DNA from 2 places in the Thalassorhabdus alkalitolerans genome. Region 1 is predicted to be linked to the other one. Evidence: riboswitches for the same ligand, from Rfam matches in the RefSeq annotation. Region 1 holds a riboswitch; the other holds the start of a gene.
The links. A riboswitch is a leader RNA that binds a small molecule or an ion and turns the genes downstream of it on or off. The one in region 1 is predicted to bind thiamine pyrophosphate.
Positions count from the first base shown of each region.

Region 2: linked by a shared signal. The riboswitch ahead of thiE (thiamine phosphate synthase) and the one ahead of ACFPU1_RS00395 (acetylornithine deacetylase) in region 1 are both predicted to bind thiamine pyrophosphate.

Region 1 covers NZ_JBHSOZ010000002.1:61,934-69,664, forward strand. Annotated here, with positions in the region: gene ACFPU1_RS00370 (sigma-54 interaction domain-containing protein) at 1-336, opposite strand, end outside; gene ACFPU1_RS00375 (ABC transporter substrate-binding protein) at 547-1,626, opposite strand; gene ACFPU1_RS00380 (ABC transporter permease) at 1,623-2,390, opposite strand; gene ACFPU1_RS00385 (ABC transporter ATP-binding protein) at 2,387-3,175, opposite strand; gene tenA (thiaminase II) at 3,168-3,842, opposite strand; gene ACFPU1_RS00395 (acetylornithine deacetylase) at 3,858-5,138, opposite strand; TPP riboswitch at 5,314-5,418, opposite strand; gene ACFPU1_RS00400 (DUF368 domain-containing protein) at 5,507-6,325, opposite strand; gene ACFPU1_RS00405 (siderophore ABC transporter substrate-binding protein) at 6,666-7,676, opposite strand.
Region 2 covers NZ_JBHSOZ010000005.1:70,098-77,828, reverse strand. Annotated here, with positions in the region: gene ACFPU1_RS11195 (rhomboid family intramembrane serine protease) at 1-246, shown strand, start outside; gene ACFPU1_RS11190 (hypothetical protein) at 249-1,133, opposite strand; gene ACFPU1_RS11185 (M42 family metallopeptidase) at 1,219-2,265, shown strand; gene ACFPU1_RS11180 (hypothetical protein) at 2,468-2,974, shown strand; gene ACFPU1_RS11175 (YqgQ family protein) at 2,994-3,212, shown strand; gene ACFPU1_RS11170 (ROK family glucokinase) at 3,205-4,188, shown strand; gene aspA (aspartate ammonia-lyase) at 4,336-5,751, shown strand; TPP riboswitch at 5,933-6,041, shown strand; gene thiE (thiamine phosphate synthase) at 6,136-6,774, shown strand; gene thiS (sulfur carrier protein ThiS) at 6,771-6,968, shown strand; gene ACFPU1_RS11150 (thiazole synthase) at 6,974-7,731, shown strand, end outside.

The DNA of each region.
Region 1 (7,731 bases):
ATCATGAGAATAGGTCGCAATTCTCCAAAGCCTTCCTTTTTCATCAAAGACCGGCACACCAGTGACAAGAAACTTCTTATTTTCCTTAGCTGTTTGAATAATCGTTACACGCTCTTTTTTTTCTTTCACTAAAGGAGTCACAATTGGGGTAAAGACTCCTTGTTTTTCTAATTCATAGACTGACTCTCCAATGATATCTTTCTCTTCAAGGCCGTAAAGCTGTTTCATCGCATGACTCACTCTAAGAATGAGCCCTTTTGCATCAGTCACTAGAAAGTCATCGAGCAATGATTGCAGTATAGCTTCATTTTCTTCTAACCGTGATCCTTTTTTCATGTAAACCACCTTTAGTATTCATATTTGAATAGGCTATAACTACTTAGTTCTCAAAAAGTTCTTATCATTACACTTAGTATACTTCATTCATTTTTGAATAGATTATTCATATGTGAATAATAATGTGAGGAAAGCTCACATGCAAATAAAAAGCAACATAAAAAAAAGCGTATCCCCAAATCTACTTCTGAGGACACGCTCTATTTATATCTATTCTTCTTCTGCGATATTTACAAAGATATCTTCAGTGGAAGGCTGTTCATCAATATAACCAGTTTCAGCCAGCCATTCAATGGTTTCCTCCCAGGATTCTTCGGACTGGCTGCCAAAAGGTTCTCCTTCCTCCTCCATAAGAGAAAGCAAAATGTCCAGACTTTCTTCCTCTACTTCGCGGACAAGAGGAAAGTTTTCCTGGTCTTCATGCCCAAAAAGAATATCCAGGCTTTCATCGGGATTCTCTTTCATGTATTCATAACCCCGGCTGGCAGCTTCCCAAAAACGGTGAATGACGTCTTCATTTTCTTCAAAGTTATCTTCATTTGTAACCATCACCAGCTCGTAAAATGCCGGCACTCCGTAATCTACTGGATCAAAATAGCCAACTTCGTGTCCCTGATGCTCCAGTACAGGGACTTCATGGTTGATGTAGGCCCCGATAACTGCATCAGCCCGTTCTGTCACAATGGAAGAACCAAGTTCAAACCCGACATCAATCAGCTCTACTTCTTCAATGTTTCCCCCGTCCTCTGTAACCATCGTTTCAATAAGAGGTTCATTTACCGGTATACCAGGATATCCTACCTGCCTTCCTTCTAAATCACTTGGTGACTCTATTCCCGAGTCCTCCAGGTAGACGATATGGTTGAGAGGAGAACGGACAATAGCTGCAACAGAAATCACGGGGATTCCTTCGTTCCTTGCTGTAATCACATCAGGCTGGTATGTAATGCCAAGAGTTACTTCCCCTGTAGCAGCTAAATTCAGAGGGTCTGTAGGATTGGCTGGAAAAATGAGATCCACCTCTACACCTTCCTCTGCAAAATATCCCTGTTCCTGAGCTGCATATAAGTAACTGTGCACTGCGTTAGGATACCAGTCGAGCATAACCTCTATTTGCTCCAGCTCATTTGATTCTTCTCCTGCCTGCCGTTCCTCTTCCTCTCCATTGTTTGTCACTTCTTCCGGACTCTCAGTGTCTTCTTCTCCCTGTCCATTACACCCAGCCATCAGAAAGAGAGAAAGAGCTGAAGCTCCGGCCAGTGACCTGGTGAGCAGTTTTCTTTTTGTCATTTTACATTCCTCCATTTTGTTGTGGCTGCTTCTATTAGTTTAATGCTCAGAAATAATAGAATCCCGAGGACAGATAACAGCACAATCGGGGCAAATACACCGGCTCCGTCCATTTGTGTCATCATTCTGCGGCTGAAATATCCAAGTCCCGCGCTCGCTCCCAGCCACTCTCCAATAGCTGCACCGATTACGCTTAACGTAACGGCCACCTTCATTCCTGAAAAAAAGTAAGGAAGGGCGGAAGGCACCTGGACTTTGAAAAAAATCTGTCTGGATGAAGCTCCCATCGTTTTCAATAAGTCTTCAATTTCCCTGCTTGTCGATCGCAATCCGTCAAATGAACTGACGGTAATAGGAAAGAATGTTATCAGTACCGTAACAGCAACTTTGCTCCATATGTCATATCCAAACCAGAGGACAAAAATTGGAGCCAGAGCTATAATCGGAATCGTTTGAGAGGCTATAACGATTGGATAAAAAGTCCTTTCGGCCAACCGGCTCCTGGACATAAGGACAGCCAGGCCCGTTCCAAATACAACTGAAATGCAAAGTCCTATCAGGATAATTTGCAATGTGGCCCACAGGTGCACAGTAAATAACACATCTCTTAATTCCCAAAGTCTGCTTAAAATACCAGAAGGCGCAGGGAGGATATAGGGTTTATCGTAAATCCTTGCGCCTATTTCCCAGCCCATAATGAAAAGCAATGCTAGTATCCCGGCTCCTCCATACGACACCCAGCTTTTTAACCTGGCGGAAATCATAGCTCTATCCTTGCCCTCATCTTTTGCAGAAGTCTCTGTTTAAGCTCCATAAAAACAGGGCTGCTTCTGCTTTCTTCTGTTCTTGGTCTGGGAAGAGTGACATCAATAGTCTCAAATTCTGTTTGTATTGGCGGAGGAGTGAGCATAAGAATTCGATCAGATAAAAAGATTGCTTCTTCCACATCATGAGTGATAAATATAATGGTCTTTTCCCACTTTTGCCACTGCAGTAAGAGCCACTCCTGCATCATAAAACGAGTCATAGAATCGAGTGCGCTGAAAGGCTCATCTAATAGAAGAATATCAGCTCCTCCAAGGATGGCCCGTAAAAAGGAGACTCTCTGCCTCATTCCGCCGGAGAGCTGCTGAGGATACACATTTTCTTTTCCTTCAAGGCCAAATTCCTTCATGTGAGAGAGCACCTGTTTCTTTGCTTCTTTTCTAGATACTCCTTGCAGCTCCATAGGCAGCACACCATTTTCCAAAACCGTCCTCCAGGGCAGCAGGAGATCCTGCTGCGGCATGTATCCTACTTTTCCCAGCCTGTTTTTTTCTTCTTTTTGAGAAATAGAGATGCTTCCGGTATCAGGCTGTTCCAGTCCTGTTGCCAGACGGAAAAAAGTAGATTTTCCAGAGCCGCTTGGACCGAGTATGCTTACAAATTCCTTTTCTTTGACGCTGACCGTGATGTTTTCAAAGATAGACAAAGAAGATGGAGGTCTTCCTTTGTAAGAAAAGGATACATTGGAAAAAGAAAGATGATCCCTTGCGGCTTTACTACTCATCTGCCGGCCACATCTCCTGGTTGTAGGCCATGTCCCAGAACATAAATTCAAATCGGGTTGTATTTAAGAAAATATCCTCAATCCGAGCTAACTCATGTTCAGGTTTTCCTTCTGTTAAATCGTCAAGAAGATCAATGGTCCACTTTGCTAATTCCTGAAATTCATCGTCCGCATACATGCTGATCCAGTCACCGTAAAATTCATGCTCAGCGGCTCCCGGTATTTTGCTTAATTCTTTTCCAATCTCCGCATAGCTCCACATGCATGGAAGCAGGGCGGCCACTAACTCTGCCAGCCCTTCGTTCTGACCGACATGAAGCATGTAATGAGAATAAGAAAGTGTCATTGCAGCAGGCTCTGCGTTTTCCAGCTCTTCTTCAGAAATATCGAACTTCTTTGCATATTGACGGTGAAGACTCATTTCAGTATTCAGCGTTGAATCAAGAAGTTCAGCAAATTTCCCCATCGTTTTTAGATCGTTAGCTTTTACGGTGCCGATTGCAAAGAGTTTAGAGTAATCTATTAAATATAAATAATCCTGGATCATATAGTAGCGGAACTTTTCCTTATCAAGTGATCCGTTTCCCATTCCTTGCACAAAAGGGTGTTCATGATTCTTTTTCCAAATTGGCTGGACCTTTTCGTATAAGCGTTCACTAAATTTCATTTGCATTCATCCTTTCTATTTTTCTTTATGACACCACTCGTATATCAGAGTAATCATGACCTTTGTAAATTGAACTATCTGTTCGATCTCAACAGATTCATTAACTGCATGGGCGTTATATAAGTCACCAGGACCATAAATAACAGTCGGAATGCCCGCATCCCCAAGCCAGCCCCCATCAGTTACGGTAGGCGACATCCCTGTTTCAGGGATGGTCTGAAAGATTCGCTGATGAGCCTGTTTCACCGCAGCCACTTCTTTGGATTCAGGGTCAATATCCAGTGAAGGGAAGATTTCCCCCCGGTCCTCAATCATCGACTTGCCACCCCAGCGAAAAAGCGGCGGATGCTCCCTCAGCCAAGGATCAGATTCGGCCACTTTTAATAAATGCTCTTCTACTTCTTTAGCAACCTGTTCATGATTCTCATCCGGGTAAAAATGAACCGTAATCCATAATCGGCACTCATCAGCCACAAAGGCGGCATGTCTTCCCCCTTCAATCACAGAGGGGTTAATGGTAGTCATACCAGGGGGGAAACCAGGATAGGATTTTGTTACAGCCCAGTGCCGTTCAAGCTCCTGCAAGCCCTGAATGATTTTCGTCATTTTTTCAATGGCACTAGCTGCGTATAGACCGCCCCCTGCGTGAATCATATTCCGGCGAGTAGCATCGTGATAGGTTTGGGGGCTCTTTATTGTAACCCAGCCGGTAATCACTCCTCCCTGCCCTTGAATGTGAAGATCACTTGTATCCACAACTACTGCCAAATCAGCCTTATACCCCCGTTCACAGCATTCAAGGGTACCTGCTTCCCCTACTTCCTCACCAATTACCGATTGAAAAATCAGGTCGCCAGGCAAGCTGATTCCCTGCTCGCGAAGAAGTTGTACGGCAAAAAGAGCTCCTCCCATTCCGCCTTTCATATCTGCTGTCCCTCTCCCGTATAACCGCCCGTCTTCTACAACAGGAGTAAAAGGGTCATGTTTCCATTGAGTTAGATCTTCCCCGACTTCCGCCACATCCATATGACCATTAATAATTAAACTGTTGGCTTTACCAGAATGGGTTCCTTTTAATGTCCCTACTACGTTCGGGTCGTCAGGAAACACATCCCACATGTCAACCTCAAACCCCAGGCTGTTTAACTTTGATGCTATGTAGTGCTGTGCCTCTTTTGTGTTGCGGGCAGGCGGACTGGGGGTTTGGAAACGTATAAGGTCACCTACCTGTTCAATTAATTCTTCTTTTCTCCTGTCTACCTGCTCTAAAATTTGCGTAATTGTTTCGTGCAACATCTTCACTCCTTCCTCTCTCATGAAAAGGTCTGGTCTGGTCTGGTCTGGTCTGGTCTTGACTGGACATTAGTAATTTCACCCATTAAAAAAACCACTCTAGGAAAAGAGTGGCCGCATATACGAAGTAATATATACAAAGACTGCCAGGTACAGGGAGTATACCTGTACTATCAGGCTTGTCTTAACGCCACTTCCCTCCGCTAGTATTACCTAGTTCAGGTGATAGGGTTTAGACCATACGGTCATTCTCAGCTTTTTCAAAGCACCCCTAGTGGTTTCTGTGTATTCTGTTTTTTTATGCCTTACTATAAAAATACCATACTTTCCTTTAAAAGTTAGAGTATTCTTTAAAATTTTCCTTTTTAAATTTATGAAGCTCGTGTCACCTTTAACTGAGAAGCTTTTGCTTTTTCTCCGAGAGAACTGAGCTTAAGAGAACAAAATAAACCAGCGATAAAGGTTACAAGACTTATGAGGAAAAGAAACATACTTCCTTCTATTCCAGGAAAGACAACGAATATAGAGCCAGTGACCAGACCGGTCATTACTGCATATGTTCCTATCTTATAATTTCTGATCAGTTTCTTTATAATTTTGCTTGTAATGATTAAACCAAGAGCAATTCCTGCCCCTACGACAATAATGACAGGGATGTTAATCGTAGAAATGGCGTTAAGAACAGTCGGGTAAATTCCTATTAATAAAAAGACAAAAGAACCACTGACTCCAGGCAAGATCATTGCACTGCTTGCTGCCCATCCTCCGAAAAATAACAGAAGATAGTCCATTGCAGTTAAATTAGACATCACCGCAGACATTTCTTCATCCCTTATGAAGGCTGTGGAAGCCACAATGGCTGCAGCTGCAAGCAGGAGAGCTATGTGTTTTCCTTTAAAGGTCTTTTTATAATCAACTTCTTTTAAAAGAAAAGGAATGATCCCTATAATCAACCCAAGAAAAAAGAAAAACGTTGGCTGAGGGTAATCAGCCAGGAGCCATTCAATGAGTCGGCTCATAGAAAGCAATGCAAGCACCACACCTGTTCCTAAAGGAATTAAAAACATGAGATGCTTCTTCCACTCCCTGGAAAATATCCCGTCTATTGCGGCTATTAAACGATAATAGACTCCCACGAGCAAAGCGATCGTACCCCCGCTTACTCCCGGGATCAAGTCACTTATGCCCATTAGTACACCGGGCACGATATTCCGCCAATTTAACACTGTACATTCTCCTTCTGTAAAACTACTTTCATAGTTGAGTGATTGAGTGTAACATCACTCATGCAAAAATACGCTGCTCTTTATTTTAGCACTAACTTTCCCCGCTTCCTATGTCTTTATCACGAATTTTCATCTACGGTGCCTGGCACCCTTTGCTACTGTAATATTTCAAACCGCTGCACTACCTGATTCTCCAGTATTTCACTGATTCTTTTGTTACAACAGCCTCAGGGTGCCAGGCACCCATGAAAACCCCCTGAAAGAAAAAAAGCCGGCTCAATTTTCATTGGGCCGACCTTTTCCTTTATTCTAGCATTTGTGCTGCTTCATTTACCATTTCCTGAACAGATGTAAGACCGCCGCCGGAAAGATACCAGAATTCTGGATCTAAATAAAGGATTTTATCATTTTTGTATGCTTCTGTTGTTTGAACAAGCTCATTTTCAATGACATTTGTTAGAGATGATTCATCTCCATCACCAACAGCTGCTCCTCTATCAATCACAAACATATAATCTGGGTTGTTTTCTGAAATATACTCATAAGAAATACTTTGTCCATGAGTGGATGATTCGATATTTTCATCTACTGGCTCAAATCCAAAGTTATCGTGAATCATTCCATAACGAGAGGATGGTCCGTATGCACTTACGCTTCCTTCATTGGCCAGTACCACAAGTGATTTCCCGTCATCAGCTGTTGCATCTTCATTCAACGCCTCAATAGATTGATGGACTTCAGCCAAAGCTTCCTCTGCTTCTGCTTCTTTTTCAAAGATTTCAGCCAGTACTTCAACATTTTCTTCGAACGATTCTACATACCTGCCAGTATCTACACCTGAATAGATAGTTGGAGCAATAGAAGAAAATTCATCATAATTGTCTGATTGACGGCCGGAAATAATGATAAGCTCCGGATCAAGGGCATGAACAGTTTCAAAATCTGCTTCTACTAGTGTCCCTACGTTTTCATACTCTTCTCCAGCATACTCAGAAAGGTACTCAGGAACCTTGCCCCCTTGAGGGATCCCAGTAATGCCTTCCACACCTAACGTGTCCAACGTATCAAGCACACCAAAGTCAAAGACAACAACTGATTCAGGGTTCTTTGGCACAACAGTTTCACCGAGCTCATGGGTTACAGTGATTTCAGAAGCTTCCTCTGCTTCTGCTTTTTCATTTTCTTCTGCTGCCTCTTCCTCTGCTTCTCCTTCGTCCACAGCTCCCGATGCTTCCTCAGATTCTCCGTCAGTTCCGCACGCTGCTAATACAAGCAATAGCAAAGCGGTTAACAAAAATAAGGATAATTTCTTCATCTCTCTTCTACACCTCTTCTAAGTAAAATTTATCAGCCTATGATATAAGGTGAAA
Region 2 (7,731 bases), on a different contig from region 1:
CGGCCGGAAGCCTTTTTTCTCTTAGCATACGCAGAGGCTAATTTAGAAATGTATGAAGAGGCACGCGGGAACCTGGAGCAGGCTATCGACCTGCGTCCTGAGTTTCACGAAGCCCACTATAATCTGGCTCTTGTATACAGAGAGCTGGGAGAACTGGATGAGGCCCGGGATTCGGTAGAAAGAGCGCTGGAACTTGAGCCGGACGAAGAGCTGTATCAAAACCTTGCAGAGGACCTCGAGGAGTAAGGTTATATCTTAAAAGGCCGCTTCCATTTTACGGGACTCCCATCCTGCATCTTAACCATAAGGTATATACATTGTTCCTCCTGAGACCAGGCTATAAAAGGCATAGAGTGTCCTAAGGGTACGTCCTTTGTTCCAGAAGCACTTTTTTTGTCCAGGAGAACATGATGATAAAGAGTTTCCCAGATTGTTCCTATAAAGGCATCTACCCGGTCTTCAGGCAGAAAGGCCGGGGGTTCCTCGTACCATGACGTAATGGCCGTAATAGGATAAAGATCGATATCTTCTTCCAGGGAAAAGTGTTTTCTAAGACCCTTTTCTACATGGTTGAGCTGTTGATCCATAATATAATCAAGTACCTCTTTTGAATCCTGATCTTCACTGCTTGAAGGATTATTCTTAAAGGAGTGAAGCTCAGTAAAAGGGGAGTCAAGCACGTACAGACTGTCATGGCTCATCGATTGTCTGCTTTTCCACCCTTCCTGATCTTTTAATATTTCTGCGTGGTGAAGAGTAAGGACTTCAAATTTATTGCTGTCTTCCCCTTTTAGCTTTTTCTTAAAGGATAAATCTTTACTATCTTCTTCCCACACGGTCATCACGTCACGGAGATATCCGTTCTCAAAGAAAAGGGAAAGGTCTTGGCGAAGACTCGCTTCTTCATTTAACGAAGAAGAAATAGACCACTCAAGAATGTACTCATCATCATCTTCTATGTGCAAAATATCAAGGCTGGTTTCAGCGGCTTCATAGCTTGCTTTTGGGTCAGGCGGATATATGGAAAAAGTCTCTCTTAATCCAGAGGGTTCTGCGTTAAGCCAGATCAAAAGGAAAACAAGATGGACCCCCGCGATGGCCAGGACCATACGTACGGTCTTTTTTTTGATCACCTTTATCCCACCGTTCGTAAATAGGGTTGTACCCATTGATATGTAGTGTGTCAGTTACATATACCATTTTATGGGGGGAGAAAATATGAAAGGCAATATTCAAACGATTACCGACTATATTGAAACACTTGTTAACATTCCAAGCCCATCAGGCTATACGGAAGAGGTTATAACCAGGGTAGAAGAACTGCTCCTTAACAGAAATGTTATAGTGACAAGAAACCGCAAAGGGGGCCTGCTTGTTACTCTGCCCGGGAAAGACAAGACACGCCACCGCATGCTGACTGCCCATGTGGATACTCTGGGAGCGATGGTTAAAGAAGTGAAAAAAGATGGCAGGCTGAGACTGACGAATATAGGAGGGTTTCGCTGGAATGCTGCAGAAGGAGAATACTGCAGAGTCATCACATCTTCGGATAAAAGGTACACTGGTACCATTTTGCTTCACCAGGCTTCTGTGCATGTCTATAAAAATGCCGGAGATATCAAGCGTGATGAAAAAAATATGGAAGTCCGTCTAGATGAAAAAGTGGATAGTAAAAAAGGGACGGAACAGCTGGGTATTCAGCCAGGAGACTTTGTAGCTTTTGAACCCCGGTTTGAAAAAACGGCTTCCGGTTATATTAAATCCAGGCATCTTGATGATAAAGCAAGTGTTGCACTTCTCATTCATTTGATAAACGTGATAGAGACCGAAGGAATTGTCCTGCCTTATACAACTCACTTTCTTATTTCAAACAATGAAGAGATTGGATACGGCGGAAACTCAAATATCTCACCTGAAACAGAAGAGTATCTTGCTGTAGATATGGGAGCGATCGGAGACGGTCAGACAACTGATGAACATAGTGTTTCTATTTGTGCCAAGGATTCTTCTGGCCCTTATCATTTTAAGCTTAGGAACAAGCTTGTTGAGCTTGCAAAAGAACATGAGCTTTCGTATGCTGTCGACATATATCCTTATTACGGGTCAGACGCCTCTGCTGCCATTCGGGCAGGGTATGATATTGCCCATGGCCTTATTGGGCCTGGAATAGATGCTTCTCATTCCCATGAAAGAACACACACAGATTCTCTCCTCCATACCTTTGGCTTGCTTTATTATTATGTACAGTCAGAATTGGCAACATAGAAACCGCCCTCTTTTCACAGGAGGGCTTTTTTTCTGCTAGTGGGAGAGGGGTGGTCCCTGACCGTCAGGTATAATGGTTCTCTACTTGATATCAATAAATATAGGAAACTCACCGAAGCAAAGCATGTTTCATTAAAGTATGCATATGGTGAGTAAAAAGTGGAGCTTTCGCAAGCTACTTTACCTAAAGGCGGTGGCCCGAATGGTTTGGATAATAGTAGAACCCCTTATACTCGGTGCTGCGATAGGCGGCATGGCCATTTATACGAGAAATTCCTTTCAAAAGCTGGCTCTTCTTTTCTTTCTTTTTTTCGCCTCTGCTGGGTATTTAGGTTTTTTAACAGGCAGGTGGGAATGGACAGAAATACTGGCCGGGCATTGGGTGAGTCATGTGATTCGTCTCCTCTTAATAGGAGCTTTCCTATTTTTCTCGTTTACAGAGTATAGGCCAGGCTGGGGCTTTTTTTCGAAAAAGGCGAAGGGCATGTGGTTTCTTCTTTTTATGTTATTCTTCTATACAGGGGTGCAGACAGCTGCATTTTTTTCGCACTTCCTATGGTATGGATTGATTTTAGTTGTCTTTTTTATAGGGTATGCAGCAGGAGGATACGGTCAGTTTTTTGTGCAGCAGAAGTTTTTTCGTGTTACTTTTCTGCCATTCCTCCCACCGATGCTCCTTCTTTTCTTTGCTGTCATTTTACTGATATAATGAGCGAGGGTGTTTGTGAATGAATAATTTGTATGAATTAAAAAAGTGGCTGATAAGCTTCGGGGCAGTAATCTATACAAAGGATCCACTGGCTGATCTTGATTTAATAGAAGAGGAAGTAAAAGAAGCCTATAACATGGGCGTACTCGATAAAGATTCATATCAAAAAGCTTTATTAATAGTCAGACAGGAACGAAATAAAATTTCGCGAGAGAAAAGAGGTGAGTCTCATGAGTAATACATATCTGCTTGGCATTGATGTGGGCGGAACAGCCATAAAGATGGCTTTGTTTACGAAAGAAGGACCAATGATTAAGAAATGGTCTATTCCTACAGATAAACGAGAAAAAGGCAGCTATATTCCTGATGATATTGAAAGGTCAGTGATAAAAGAGCTGGAAAATGAAAGGATCACACTTGAACAGCTTGAAGGAGTTGGTCTTGGTGTTCCTGGTTTTGTGGACATAGAGAATGGAACAATTGAATTTGCAGTCAACATTGGCTGGAGAGATTTTCCTTTGGCCAAAATTTTATCGAAAAGTCTGTCTGTACCGGTTTTCCTGGATAATGACGCTAACCTGGCAGCCGCAGGAGAATACTGGAAGGGAGCCGGCAGATCAGCAAAGGATATGATCTGTTTTACGATAGGCACTGGTGTAGGCGGCGGTGTGATCGTAGGGGGAAATATTGTACATGGCGTAGAAGGGATGGCTGGAGAAGTCGGGCATATTACGGTTGACCCTTTTAGAGGGAAAACCTGTAATTGTGGCAAAACTGGCTGCCTGGAAACAGTGGCGTCAGCTACGGGAATGGTAAGTTCAGTAACGGAGAAACGAGAAAATAAAGAGTATCCAACTTCCATTCTTCAAAGTACAAGCGAGGAGAAGCTGACGACAAAGGAAATCTTTGAGGCCGCTGCCAGGAAAGACCCCCTTGCTACGGCAGTTATTGAGGAAGCGGCGTTGTACATCGGCCTTGCGGCAGCCAATGCTTGTACATTGCTGAATCCAGAAAGAATTGTTATTGGCGGCGGAGTGTCGGCTGCCGGAGAGGCTCTCCTGTCACCTATACAAAAATACTTTCAACGTTACGCCTTGGAAAAAGTAGCAAAAGGCACAGAGTTTGTTATTGCAGAATTAGGAAATGATGCAGGAGTAACGGGAGCGGCTTGGCTTGCCGCTAAATCTTTAGGTATTCTTCCGGAGAATCATTAAAAATGAATCATGCAAATTAATTTGCATTCAGCCCGTGTTATGCCTTTACACGGGCTGAATATGCGGATAGCATAATTTGTTGGAGAAAGGGTATACATACCTATAATACGAATGAAACTTAGTTCATTTGAGAAGGAGCGTTATTGTATGACAGAATTCCGAATTGAAAAAGATTTTCTCGGGGAGAAAAAGGTGCCAAAAGATGCGTATTATGGGATTCAGACGATCCGCGCCAAAGAAAATTTTCCGATCACTGGCTATCCACCTCACCCAGAGCTTATTCGCGCGTTCGGTTATGTCAAAAAGGCTGCAGCGATGGCAAATAGAGATGTGGGCGTACTTAACAAAAAAATTGCCAAGGCTATCATCCAGGCAGCAGATGAAGTGATTGAAGGAGCGTATAATGATCAGTTTATTGTGGACGCCATTCAAGGAGGAGCCGGCACCTCCTTTAACATGAATACAAATGAAGTGATCGCCAACAGGGCAATTGAACTGCTAGGAGGAGAAAAAGGGGATTATTTGAAGGTGAGTCCTAATACTCATGTTAATATGGCTCAGTCAACAAATGACACGTTCCCTACTGCCATTCATATTTCTTCCTTGCTTTTGTCCAAAGGGCTGACCCAGGCACTCTCGGATATTGTAGATACCATGAAACGAAAAGAGCAGGAATTTGATGAAGTCATTAAGATGGGAAGAACTCATCTTCAAGACGCAGTACCCATTAGGCTTGGACAGGAGTTCGGGGCTTATAGAAGAGTGCTGACGAGGGATTTGAACCGTATTAAAAAATCTGTGGACCATTTGTTTGAAATTAACATGGGGGCGACAGCTGTAGGAACAGGTTTAAATGCGAAGCCTGAGTACATTGAAAAAGTGGCAGAATATTTGGCTGACCTAACTGGTTTCCCTTTGTTCAGTGCAGAAGATCTTGTAGATGCCACGCAAAATACAGACGCCTATACAGAACTATCCGCAGCTCTTAAAGTGCATGCTATTAACCTATCAAAAATTGCAAACGATTTACGATTAATGAGTTCAGGTCCAAGAACAGGGTTTAATGAGATTAACCTTCCGCCAAGGCAGCCAGGTTCCTCTATTATGCCTGGAAAAGTTAACCCGGTCATGGCAGAGGTGGTTAATCAGATTGCGTTTCAAGTGATGGGGAATGACCATACAATATGCATGGCCTCAGAAGCAGGACAGCTTGAGTTAAATGTAATGGAACCTGTTTTAGTTTTTAACTTGCTTCAGTCTCTTTCCATTTTACAAAACGGACTAAATTCCTTCAGGCAGCTGGCTCTGGAGGATTTGACCGCCAATGTGGAACGAACGAAACACATGGTGGAGCACAGTGTCGGAATAATAACCGCTATTAATCCCCATGTAGGATATGAAACAGCCTCCAGAATTGCAAAAGAAGCTATTCAGACAGGAATGAGTGTAAGGCAAATTTGCCTGGAAAGAGGAATTCTTACCGAAGAAGAGCTTGATGAAATACTCAATGCAAAAGAAATGACGAACCCAGGAATAGCTGGAGGGCGTTTTATCTTTGATTAATGCAAGGAGCTGGTCAGAAGTTTTTCTGACTGGCTTTTTTTGCGGTTTATTTTTGGAAGAACAGGGAGAATGCCATGAAAAAAGTATCAAAATATGTTCGTTGGATTGAGGGAAATGGGTTGTTATCTATTAAATTTATGGGATAATATTTATATTGTATTCTTTAAAATAATAGACCTTTATAGATGACTAGGGGTGCCGGACAGGAAGCCGGCTGAGAAAAAGGTGGTCCTTTTACCCTTGAACCTGATCTGGTTGATGCCAGCGTAGGAAAGTCGATGAGTAGGAAACTGACGTCATCCACTGCGCTGGGTGACGTTTTTTTATATGTTTTAAGATTCTCTTTCACAACAAAGGACTTAGCATCAGAAAGGAGGCGGAAGTATGAAGGACTTTCGCTTATATACGATAACTGGAGAAGAATTTCATAGCGGCCGTTCTATGCTTGAGGTAATGGAAGAAGCAGTAAAGGGCGGGTCAGATATTATTCAGCTTCGGGATAAATTCAGCAGCAAAAAAGAAGTGTTTGAAAAAGCCAAAAAGTTAAGGGAAATGACTGCCCGTTATGGGGCTGCCTTTATTGTAAACGACCATATTGATGTTGCTCTTGCAGCAGGAGCTGATGGTATTCATTTAGGCCAGGATGATCTTCCTTTATCAGAGGCAAGGAAAATTGTAGGCGAAGATATGATTATTGGAATTTCCACCCATGCGATTGAAGAAGCAAGAGAAGCAGAACGAAATGGGGCCGATTATATTGGGGTGGGGCCGGTTTTTGCCACGAAAAGCAAAGTGGACGTCATTGATCCAGTGACGACCTCTTATGTAAAGCAGGTAGCTGATGAAATTACTATCCCGTTTGTGGCGATTGGAGGCATTAAGCTTCATAACGTGGATCAGGTAATTGATGCTGGAGCAGACAGGATTTGCGCCATCAGTGAGATTGTCGGCAGTACAGATATTCAAGGAACATGCCAGGGCTTTTTAGATAAATTGGATGCAAAGAGGAGGATTGAAAAATGATCATTGAGGTGAACGGAGAAAAAAAGGACCTGCAAGTACAGACATTAATTGAGGTAGTTGAGCATTTTGATCTTCAGGATAAAATGATTGTCACCGAAGTTGAAGGAAAGATTATTGACCGTGATCAGTGGGACGTGACGGAAGTACAGCCTGGAATGAAAATAGAACTGGTTCACTTTGTAGGAGGAGGATGATCACAATGACGAAAAAGGATAAGTTAGTAATAGGAGATGTAGAGCTTTCTTCTCGCTTCTTCCTGGGCACAGGCCGTTATCCGAATCCGTTTGTTCAAAATGAAGCAATACGTGAGAGTGGGACTGAAGTACTGACATTTGCTATCCGCCGTGTAAATCTGGAGGCCCCGGATGAGGATGCTATTCTACAGCATGTGGAAGGAAAAATCTTTCAGTACCTTCCCAATACTTCCGGTGCCAAAACGGCAGAAGAAGCGGTTAGAATTGCTCAGCTGGCAAAGGCTTCTGGCTTGAGCAGCTGGATTAAGGTTGAAATCAGTGCAAATGAAAAAACACTTTTACCTGACCCGGTAGAAACACTAAAGGCTACCGAGCAGCTGGCTAAAGAAGGGTTTACTGTTCTTCCCTATACTTCAGATGACCCAGTACTTTGCAAACGTTTGGAAGAAGCAGGAGCAGCTGCTGTCATGCCGGGGGCTGCTCCAATAGGGACAGGACTGGGTGTGTTGAATCCTTATAACCTTTCCTTGATTATTGAAGAAGCGAACGTACCAATTATTGTCGATGCGGGGCTTGGCTCGGCCAAAGATGTAACAGAAGTTATGGAGCTTGGAGCAGATGGGGTGCTTATGAACACTCCTGTAGCTAAAGCCAAGGACCCTGTTCGGATGGCTGCTGCCATGAAGCACGCGATTGAGGCTGGACGTCTTTCTTATGAAGCCGGAAGGATTCAGAAGAAACGGTATGCAACAGCAAGCAGTGG